2 regions of the Roseovarius sp. MS2 genome follow, and region 1 is predicted to be linked to the other one. Evidence: riboswitches for the same ligand, from Rfam matches in the RefSeq annotation. Region 1 holds a riboswitch; the other holds the start of a gene.

Region 1 (5,168 bases):
ATAGCTGCCTGATTTTGCCGCTGCGCGCATCAGTGCCTGAAATTCGGCTGTGATCGGATGGGGCGTTACAGGCGGCTCAGTTGTTCCGCCAAGCGCCGCGATTGCGCGCAGGAAATAGGTATTCTCCGGCCCCGAGATCAGCCCGAGAAACTGTGCCGCCGGAATGGCATCGGGCAGGCTGGGCGCATGGGCGATGGCAGAGGCCAGAAGCCGCACGAAATCCTCGATAAAGAGGTAATCCTGTTGCAGATAGGCGAGCATGCGGGCCTTGGGCAACGTGCCCGCCGCAAGCTGATCGGTGAAGGGGTGCCGGGTGGCGGCCTGCCAATCGGTGGCCACAAGGGATTTGAGGTGTTCGGTGGGGTGCATCTTTTTCTCCTGTCAGGCGGGGGCGCGCAGGCGGGCCAAAAGACGGCCCTGCGCCGCGAGAGTTTCGGGGTCATCCACGGCGCGTGGCACCGGGGCTGCGGGCGGGGTCACATCCTCTAGCCCGGTTTCGGTCAGGATGTGGATGGCATGGCCCATGCGCGCGGCCTCAGCCGGGTCATGTGTGACCATCAGGACTGTGCGCCCTGCCAGATGGGTGGCCGAAAGATCCTGCATCTGCGCGCGGGTGCGGGCATCGAGGGCCGAAAACGGCTCGTCCAGCAAAACGATGGGGCGGTCCTCCATCAACGTGCGGGCCAGTGCCACGCGCTGTTTCTGCCCCCCCGAGAGCGCATGAGGCCGCTTGTCTGCATGGTCGGCCAGACCGACCCGCGCCAGCATCTCGCGCGCGCGCGCCACGTCGCGCGACATCCCGCGCAGCCGCGCCCCAAGCGTTACATTGCCCAGCACATCGAGCCACGGCATCAGCATGTCGCCCTGTGCCATCAGCGCCATGCGCCCTGACAGTGGCCCGCCATCAGAGGCCGTGATCGTGCCGGTAAACTCTGTCACCTCATCCACCCCGGCGATCAGGCGCAGCACCGTGGTTTTGCCCACGCCCGAAGGGCCGAGCAGGCAGGTGATGCGCCCGGCGGACAAGGTCAGCCGCAGTGGGCCAAATACCGGTACAGCGCCAATCCGGGCGTGGCCATCAAGGGTCAGACTGGGCGGGGCGGTCATGCGCGGCCTCTTCAAACAGGGCTCGCGGGCAGGGGGATGGCGCGCCGCTGCGCGGTTTCCGTTCCCTCCGCCGGTGCGAGCCGGATCAGGTTCGATGGGTTGGTGCAAGACCTCTCAGCCCCAAGGGGCACCCCAACGGATGCTCCAGATGTAGCCGCAGCGCTCTGCGATGACAAGGGCGCGATAGGGGCTGCAATATACTGAGGATTTTAGATGTTCAGGGGGCCTTAACCCTTGGCTGTCAGGATGCAGGCATCTGAGAGGAGGGTGTCATGCACGGGCTGGTCAACCGCGCGATTGAGCGATTTGTCAGGGATACCTATGGGCGCGATGTCTGGATTGGCACGATTCAACGATTGAACCTGGGTTTTACCGAGTTTGAAGCGATGATGGTCTACGAGGCGCGCATCACCGAACAGGTGTTGACCGCGGTTGGCGCGCGATTGGCGCGCGGGCGTGACGATCTGCTTGAGGATATCGGCACCTATCTGGTCTCGCACCCCGCGACCGAGGCGCTGCGCCGTCTGTTGCGCTTTGGGGGGGTGGATTATGTGGAGTTTCTGCATTCTCTTGATGATCTGCCAGAGCGCGCGCGCCTTGCAGTCGCCGATCTGGGGCTGCCCGCGCTGGAATTACAGGACCGAGGGGCGGGGGTTTATGCTCTGCATGTGGGGCTGCCCAAGGGGCATGATCTGCGGCTTGGCCCGGTGGTGGTCGGGCTTTTGCGCGCCATGGCGGATGACTATGGCGTGCTTGCGCTGGTCGAGCATCAGGGGGATGGCGCGGATTATGAGATCATTGAGGTGCGTTTGTTGGATGAGGGGTTCGCGCATGGGCGGGCCTTTGCTCTGGGGCTTGGGGAAAGCGCGGCATGACTGTTCAGGATAGGGGGCTTTTGCCGCTGCTTGCGGGGCTTTGCCCGATGCATGCGGTTCTGGATGCCGAGGGCCATCTGGTGCAGGCGGGGCCAACCTTTGCCAAGCTCTTTGGTGCGCGCGCGCTGCAGGGCATGCGGTTTCTGGATCTGATCGAACTGCGCCGCCCGCATCAGGCGGGGAATATGGCGGATCTTCTGGCCTCCGCCGGGGCGCGGCTTCGGCTGCGCTTGCGTGCTCCCCCCCATACGGCGCTCAAGGGCGTGCTTTTGCCATTACCGGGGGGCGGGGCGGTGGTGAATCTCTCGTTCGGGATTTCCGTGGTCGAGGCGGTGCGCGACTTTGACCTGACCGGCGCTGACTTTGCGGCGACGGATCTGACGACCGAGATGCTCTATTTGATCGAGGCAAAATCCGCCGCGATGGACGCCTCGCGCAAGCTGAACCTGCGCTTGCAGGGCGCACGCATTGCCGCGGAAGAGCAGGCGTTTACGGATATGTTGACGGGGCTGCGGAACCGCCGCGCCCTTGACCATGTGCTGGATCGGTTGATGCAGAGTGAGCAGGATTTCGCGCTGCTGCATCTCGATCTCGATTTTTTCAAACAGGTGAATGACACATTGGGCCATGCGGCGGGCGATCATGTGCTGCAAGAGGTGGCGCGGCGCCTGCGCGACGAGGTGCGCAGCGATGATTTGATTGCCCGTGTGGGGGGCGATGAATTCGTGATCCTGCTGCTTGGCATGACAGAGCGGGCACCCGTGGGCGATTTGGCAGATCGGATGATTGCCCGGCTGGAAAAGCCGGTTCCCTATCGCGCGCAGCACTGTCGGATTTCCGGCAGTATCGGCATCACGCTTAGCTGTGCCTATGACAGCCCCGAACCCGTGCGGATGATGGCCGATGCCGATCTGGCGCTCTATGCTGCCAAGGGGCGGGGTCGGGGCTGTGCGCGGTTTCACGAAAGCCCATTGCCACGCGCGGCCCCGGCGCATGGCATCGCCTGAGCGCTTAACGCAGTTTCAGAGAAAGTTGACAGGCTTTCCCTGTAGGACATCGCGCCAAATCAAACAGCCACACCGTTTCGGTGTTTCACCGTAAACCCGAAGCGCATCAGTCGGGCCAGTTGCCCGGATCAAGGATTGCGGCCAGAACGCGCGCGGCATCCTCTTCTTGGGCCACATGGCCAAGGCCATCCAAAGACAGCGTGCGCGCCCGTGGCATCTGCGCGGCGGCGCGCGCGGAGGTTTCTGGCGGGACGGCCAGATCGCTGGTGCCCGTGATCAAGAGGCAGCGATTGGGGATCGCGCCCAGCCGGGTCAAGAGCGGGGCGACATCCCATTGGGCCATCATCTGCAAGGTGCCATCGACATGCGCACGGTCCCCGATCAGCCGCGCATAGAGAGCGAGACCTTCGGGCGTGAGGCGCGATCCGGTGCTCTCGATCAGACGGCGGGCGCGGGTGAGTTTGTCGGTGCCAAGGGTAAAGAGCGTGGGCGTCAGCGGATTAAGCGCCAGAACCTTGGCGAGAACCGGAAAGAGCCAGCCCGCCACACCCTCGAACGGGCCAAGGGCCGCGTTGACGCAGGCAATGTCGGGCGGCTGGTCTGTGGGCGTCCTCAGCCGCGTGGCGAGTTCCAGCGCGATGGCCCCGCCTGCGGAATGGCCGAGGATCAGATCGGGGTGCCACCCCTCCGACTGGCAAAGCGCCGCGATATCCCCGGCCATGCCGGGCAGGCCCAGACGCCGCCGGTTTCCCGCGCGCGAGAACCCCTGACCGGGAAGATCCAGCGCAATGACCCGGTGGCTTAGCGCCAAAAGCGGCATCAGATCGCGCCAACTATGGGTCGAGGCCCCCGCCCCGTGCAGCAAAAGGGCAAGAGGACCGTTGCCCATTTCCTGCAGATGCCATTGGTGGGGGGGATGGTGAATGCGGCGCGACTGGGCGTTGAGCGGCCAAGTCGCCAGATCGCGCTGCCAGTCCATCGCCTAGACCCCGAGGGCTGAGGTAACAGCCGTCGAAATTCGCCGGGCATCCGCGCGCGGCAAGGGCAGGTGGCGGGCGTTCATTTCCGCCGCGAGATGGGCGGGCTCTGGGCCCGGACGGGCCGAAATGTCGATCACGATGGCGGGCAGGCCCTGCGCGCGCCAGAGCCGCGCCATCGTGCTGGTGTCTTTGGCCGCCTCGGCGCGGTCACCGCGCCCGTCGAGCGTAATGTTGGCGCGGGCATCCGTCAGCAGGGCAAGCGTTGGGCTTAGCCCATGCGCCTCGGACTGGCGGGCAAGGGTGAGCGCCGCGCCAAGAGCCGCCGCAAGCGGGGTGCCGCCACCCCCGGGCAAGCTGCCCAGACGCCGCTTGGCCTGCACCAGCGCGCGGGTGGGCGGCAGAATGAGTTCGGCGCCCATGCCGCGAAACGCGATCAGCGCCACTTGGTCTCGCCGGGAATAGGCCTCGGCCAGCAAGAGCTCAACCGCGCCCTTGGCCTCGGCCAGCCGTGCCAGCGCCGAAGAGCCAGAGGCATCGACCGCGAAGATCACCAATCGGTCGGCGCGATCCTCATAGCGTTTGAGGTGGATGTCAGCGGCATGGATGATCACGCCCGGTGCATCGGGGCGGGCGCGGCGGCGCAGCGGCTGCCACGGGGCTGCGGCGCGCAGCGTCGCAATGAGATCAATGCGCCCGCGCCCATCCGGTGCACCTTGCCGTGCAGGTAGGGGCCGACCGCGTTGATGCGCCTTGCGCCGGGCACCGGCACCCGAGCCTGCCGCACGCCGCGTGGCACCGCGTTGGGCCAGTTGATCCAGCAGCGCGGGGGGCAAAAGGGCTGCCACCGCAGCGATGAGCAAGTCATCTGGGATGTCGGGTGTTTCGCTTTGGCTTTGATCTTCGGGTTCGGGCGGTGTGTCGGGTTGTTCTGGTTCGGGATCTTGCGGCAGTTGCGTGGCGCGCGCGGGATAGACGAGCTCTGCCGCCTCGCGCAGATCATCCTGTGTTACCTGTGGATGGGCCTCTGATGCGGCCAGCGCGCGGGCGGCGCGCAGGGCAAGCCATGGCGCGCGCAGGCTGTCGATGCCGAAACTGGCGGCCAGCGCGGTGAGCGTGGCGATATCCTCGGGCGTGTGGGTAACGCCGCCAAGCCGCGCGCGGGCCTCTGCCAGATCGGCGGCGGCGGGCATGAGGGCAGG
Region 2 (5,168 bases), 350 kb from region 1:
GCAATGACACGATCAATGCAGGTGCTGGCAACGATGTGATCACCGGCGGAACCGGGGCTGATCAGTTTGTCTTTTCGTCCTTCTTCGATGGCGAGGCGGATGTGATCACCGATTTCGAGGACGGTTTGGACAGTTTCTTCATCCGCCGTTTCGATCCCGATACTGGCGTTGAAAACATCAACAACGGCGGCAACGGTCTGGCGGGGTTCGTCACGGCGATGAATATCATCGACGTGACGGGCGGCGCGCAGATGACGGTTAATGGCAACACGATCCTCGTCGAAGGCATCACCGCCGCGCAACTGACAGTGGACGATTTCACGTTCCTCTAGTTCGGACTGGCAGATCAACGACAGGGGCGCTCTCGGGCGCCCCTATGTCTTGGCGGCAAATATGCGCCTTCCGATCGCCCAAACCTGCCATCCTGCGTTAGCGCAATCACCGGCAAAGCCACGCCCACCCCCGCAAGGTTACCGCTAACATCCTGTATTCCAACTGGAAAACGACTTTTACCGCTTTCCGGCGACCTCTGCCCCGTCTATACGGACGCCAATTCAGCTATCAGGAGTCGCCCATGACCATCACCGTAGGAATCAACGGTTTCGGCCGTATCGGTCGCGCCACGCTTGCCCATATCTCGGAAAGCCTGCGCAACGATATCAAGGTGGTCAAGGTGAACGCAACCGGGCCGATTGAGACCGCAGCGCATCTGATGCGCTATGACAGCGTGCATGGCCGCTTTGCCCATCCGATCACCGTCGAGGGCCAGACGATGGACCTCGGGCGCGGCCCGATCCAGATGTTCTCGACCTATGACATGAACGAATTGGATTGGGACGGGGTTGATGTGGTGCTCGAATGCACCGGCAATTTCAATGATGGTGCCAAGGCCCGCACCCATCTTGAGCGCGGCGCGCGCAAGGTGCTGATTTCGGCCCCGGCCAAGAACGTGGATCGCACCGTGGTCTACGGCGTCAACCATGACGCGCTCTTGGCCTCTGAGCGGATGATCTCGAACGGCTCTTGCACCACCAATTGCCTCGCGCCGCTGGCCAAGGTGCTGAATGATACAATCGGGATCGAGAGCGGCATCATGACCACGATCCACGCCTATACCGGTGACCAGCCGACGCTGGACCGTCGCCACAATGACCTCTACCGCGCCCGCGCCGCCGCGATGTCGATGATCCCCACCTCGACCGGGGCCGCCAAAGCGCTTGGTGAGGTGCTGCCGGAACTCGCGGGCAAACTCGACGGCTCTGCCATCCGCGTGCCCACGCCCAATGTCTCGGCGGTGGACCTGACCTTTGTCGCCAAGCGCGACGTGACCAAGGCCGATGTCAACGCCGTGGTGGCCGAGGCCGCCGCTGGCGCGATGAAGGGCGTTCTGGGCTATGATCCCGAACCCAAGGTCAGCATCGACTTCAACCACACCGAGGAAAGCTCGATCTTCGCCCCAGATCAGACCAAAGTGATCGGCAACCGTCTGGTGCGGGTGCTGGCATGGTATGACAACGAATGGGGCTTTTCCTGCCGCATGGCCGATGTCGCCGTTGCCATGGGCCGGTTGCAGTAAACAAGCCCTCACATTTTGTGCAGCGCCGGGCCGCGATACGCGCAGCCCGGCACTTTGCCATTGGAACGCGCCAATCTGCCTCTGGGCTCGCAGGCCCGAAACTTCGGGTTGCGCGGCCCTGTGTTACCGCTTACGCTTCTCCTACGCAGGGGAGTCCCAACTGAGGGACTGAGAGGCGGCTGGCAATCATCTTTGCGGATATTGCAGTGTCGCGACCCTTTGAACCTGACCCAGTTGATACTGGCGTAGGAAGCTAGGGCTCGCGATCATGCCACGTTCCGGCAGATCCCATGGCCTGAACCGGGGCGTATATGCTGCCCTCCTGCCTCCCTGCCACGCTCATCTGGTCTCTTTGTAGAAACTGACTCGAGGAGCACCAAAATGAACGTCCCCACCCAGAACATCACCCCTAGCGTGACCACGGGCCCCCTGCCCGCCTCTAGAAAAATCTATGTGACCGGCCAGCACTATCCCGAAATCGCAGTGCCCATGCGCGAAATCTCGACCCATCCCACCGCAGGCGAGGCACCGCTGGCCGTCTATGATAGCTCTGGTCCCTATACCGATCCGGACCGCACCACCGATATTCGCCAAGGCTTGCCGCCGCTTCGCCGCTCGTGGATCATGGCGCGCGGGACTGTGGAGGATTACGAGGGCCGCCACGTCAAGCCCGAGGATAACGGCTTTGTCACCGGCGATAGACTGGTGCCGGAGTTTCCGGTTCAGCACCGGCCACTGCGCGCCAAACCGGGGGCGGCCCCCACCCAACTGGCCTATGCCCGCGCAGGCCTTATCACGCCCGAGATGGAATTCGTGGCCATCCGCGAAAACCAGCTGCGGGAATTGACACCCTGTCACCGCGACGGCAACGACTGGGGCGCGAATATTCCCGACTACGTGACCCCCGAATTCGTACGGCAAGAGATTGCAGCAGGCCGCGCCATCATCCCCGCAAATATCAACCACCCGGAACTGGAGCCGATGATCATCGGCCGCAATTTTCTGGTCAAGATCAATGCCAACATGGGCACCTCCGCCGTCACCTCTTCGATGGAAGAAGAGGTCGAGAAACTGGTCTGGGCGATCCGCTGGGGCGCGGATACGGTGATGGATCTCTCGACGGGCCGCAACATCCACAACACGCGCGAATGGATCATCCGCAACAGCCCCGTGCCCATCGGCACCGTGCCGATCTATCAGGCGCTGGAAAAGGTGAATGGCATTGCCGAAGACCTGACATGGGAGGTGTTCCGTGACACGCTGATCGAACAGGCCGAACAGGGCGTGGACTATTTCACCATCCATGCGGGCGTGCGCCTGCACATGGTGCCAATGACGGTAAATCGGGTGACAGGCATCGTCAGCCGAGGCGGTTCGATCATGGCCAAGTGGTGCCTGCATCACCACCGCGAGTCCTTTCTTTATGAGCATTTCGAAGACATCTGCGACATCTGTCGCCAATATGACGTGAGCTTTTCATTGGGCGATGGGCTGCGCCCCGGTTCTATCGCCGATGCCAATGACGCCGCTCAATTCGCCGAGTTGGAGACGCTGGGCGAACTCACGAAAATCGCATGGCGCAAGGATTGCCAGGTGATGATCGAGGGGCCGGGCCATGTCGCCATGCACAAGATCAAAGAGAATATGGAGAAGCAGCTTGAATGCTGCCACGAGGCCCCGTTCTACACCCTTGGGCCACTCACCACCGATATTGCGCCGGGCTATGACCATATCACCAGCGGCATCGGGGCGGCGATGATCGGTTGGTTCGGCTGTGCGATGCTGTGCTATGTCACCCCCAAGGAACATCTGGGCCTGCCCGACCGCGACGATGTGAAAACCGGCGTCATCACCTACAAAATCGCGGCCCATGCAGCCGACCTTGCCAAGGGCCTGCCGGGGGCGCAGCGGCGTGACGATGCGCTCAGCCGCGCGCGCTTTGAATTCCGCTGGGAGGATCAATTCAACCTCTCGCTCGACCCGGAAACCGCCCGCGACTTCCACGATCAGACCTTGCCCAAAGAGGCGCATAAGGTGGCGCATTTCTGCTCGATGTGCGGGCCGAAATTCTGCTCGATGAAGATCAGCCACGACATCCGCGCCGAGGCCCAGAAAGAGGGTATGGCGGCGATGGCCGAAAAATTCCGCGAAGCTGGCGATATCTACCTGCCCCTTGACGAGTGATCAGACCTGATCGCAAGCCCCCGGTGCCCGGCGCCGGGGGCCGTTTTGCGCCTCCGGCCCCATGGCCAGCCCCCTCCCGGCCCTTGATCCGGCTTGCATGGCGGCAGCCTCTGTTGCATACCCTGCGGGACGCAGACGGCAAAGGCGCGCGGCATGACCAACACAATCGCGATTGGCCTTGGGGGGATCGTCCTAGTGGCGCTCGGTGCCGATGTCATATTGAACGATAGCCAATCCACCCTGTTCCTCGGGCGCAAGCTGATTGATCTGATCGAATATGTCGCCTTTTGGCGATAACGCAACTGACACTCCTCCGCATTGACTCGTTTCGAAATTCGTTTATGTTCGCCTTCAATTGTTAGCGCTAACATAACTCTCGGAGGATGCCATGCCCCTGAAACTTGCCATAAACGGATTTGGTCGTATCGGACGCAACGTGCTGCGCGCTTTGCTCGACTCGGACCGCCAAGACATCGAAGTCGTGGCCATCAACGATCTGGCCCCGGTCGAAACAAACGCCCATCTGCTCGAATTCGACAGCGTGCATGGCCGCTTTCGGGGTCAGATCACCACCACCGCCGACACGATTGACGCAGGCCGCGGGCCGATGCGCGTGACCGCCCTGCGCGACCCCGAAGCGCTGCCTTGGGGTGATGTCGATATCGTGCTGGAATGCACCGGCATCTTTACAGACCGCGACGCCGCCGCCCGCCACCTCAAGAACGGCGCGCGGCGCGTTCTGGTCTCGGCCCCCTCAGCCGGTGCCGATCGCACCGTGGTCTACGGCGTCAATCATGCGGATCTGACCGCCAAGGATGTGATCGTTTCCAACGCCTCTTGCACCACCAATTGCCTCGCCCCCTTGGCCAAGGTGCTGCATGAAAGCATCGGCATCACCCGTGGTTTCATGACCACAATCCATAGCTACACCGGTGACCAGCCAACACTCGACACCATGCACAAGGACCTCTACCGCGCCCGCGCGGCGGGGCTCAACATCATCCCCACCACCACCGGCGCTGCCCGTGCCGTGGGCCTCGTGTTGCCCGCCCTCGCCGGGCGGCTCGACGGCACCGCTATCCGCGTGCCCACCCCCAATGTCAGCGTCGTGGACCTGACATTCGAGGCCGCGCGCGACACCAGCGTAGACGAGATCAACGCCGCCGTCAGCGGTGCCGCCAACGGCGCGCTTTTGGGCGTGCTCGATGTTACCAGCTGCCCGCTTGTCTCCTCGGACTTTAACCACGATCCCCACAGCTCGATCTTTGCCACCGATCAGACACGGGTGATGGAAGGACGGCTTTGCCGCGTGCTCAGCTGGTATGACAACGAATGGGGCTTTTCCAACCGCATGCTCGATGTCGCCGCCGAAATGGGCCGCCACCTCGAAACCGGGCGCGGCCCCGTC

Evidence for each region. Region 1 has a riboswitch for thiamine pyrophosphate ahead of ACLGGT_RS15580 (ABC transporter ATP-binding protein). Riboswitches for the same ligand answer to the same signal wherever they lie in the genome.
Region 2: linked by a shared signal. The riboswitch ahead of thiC (phosphomethylpyrimidine synthase ThiC) and the one ahead of ACLGGT_RS15580 (ABC transporter ATP-binding protein) in region 1 are both predicted to bind thiamine pyrophosphate.

What each region holds. Positions count from the first base shown of each region.
Region 1 covers NZ_JBKHVF010000001.1:3,169,128-3,174,295, forward strand. Annotated here, with positions in the region: gene ACLGGT_RS15575 (TenA family protein) at 1-369, opposite strand, end outside; gene ACLGGT_RS15580 (ABC transporter ATP-binding protein) at 382-1,107, opposite strand; TPP riboswitch at 1,153-1,252, opposite strand; gene ACLGGT_RS15585 (heme NO-binding domain-containing protein) at 1,380-1,982, shown strand; gene ACLGGT_RS15590 (diguanylate cyclase domain-containing protein) at 1,979-2,989, shown strand; gene bchO (alpha/beta fold hydrolase BchO) at 3,096-3,968, opposite strand; gene ACLGGT_RS15600 (magnesium chelatase subunit D) at 3,972-5,168, opposite strand, start outside.
Region 2 covers NZ_JBKHVF010000001.1:2,815,074-2,820,241, reverse strand. Annotated here, with positions in the region: gene ACLGGT_RS13865 (nidogen-like domain-containing protein) at 1-332, shown strand, start outside; gene gap (type I glyceraldehyde-3-phosphate dehydrogenase) at 575-1,576, shown strand; TPP riboswitch at 1,714-1,845, shown strand; gene thiC (phosphomethylpyrimidine synthase ThiC) at 1,958-3,760, shown strand; gene ACLGGT_RS13850 (hypothetical protein) at 3,914-4,057, shown strand; gene gap (type I glyceraldehyde-3-phosphate dehydrogenase) at 4,149-5,168, shown strand, end outside.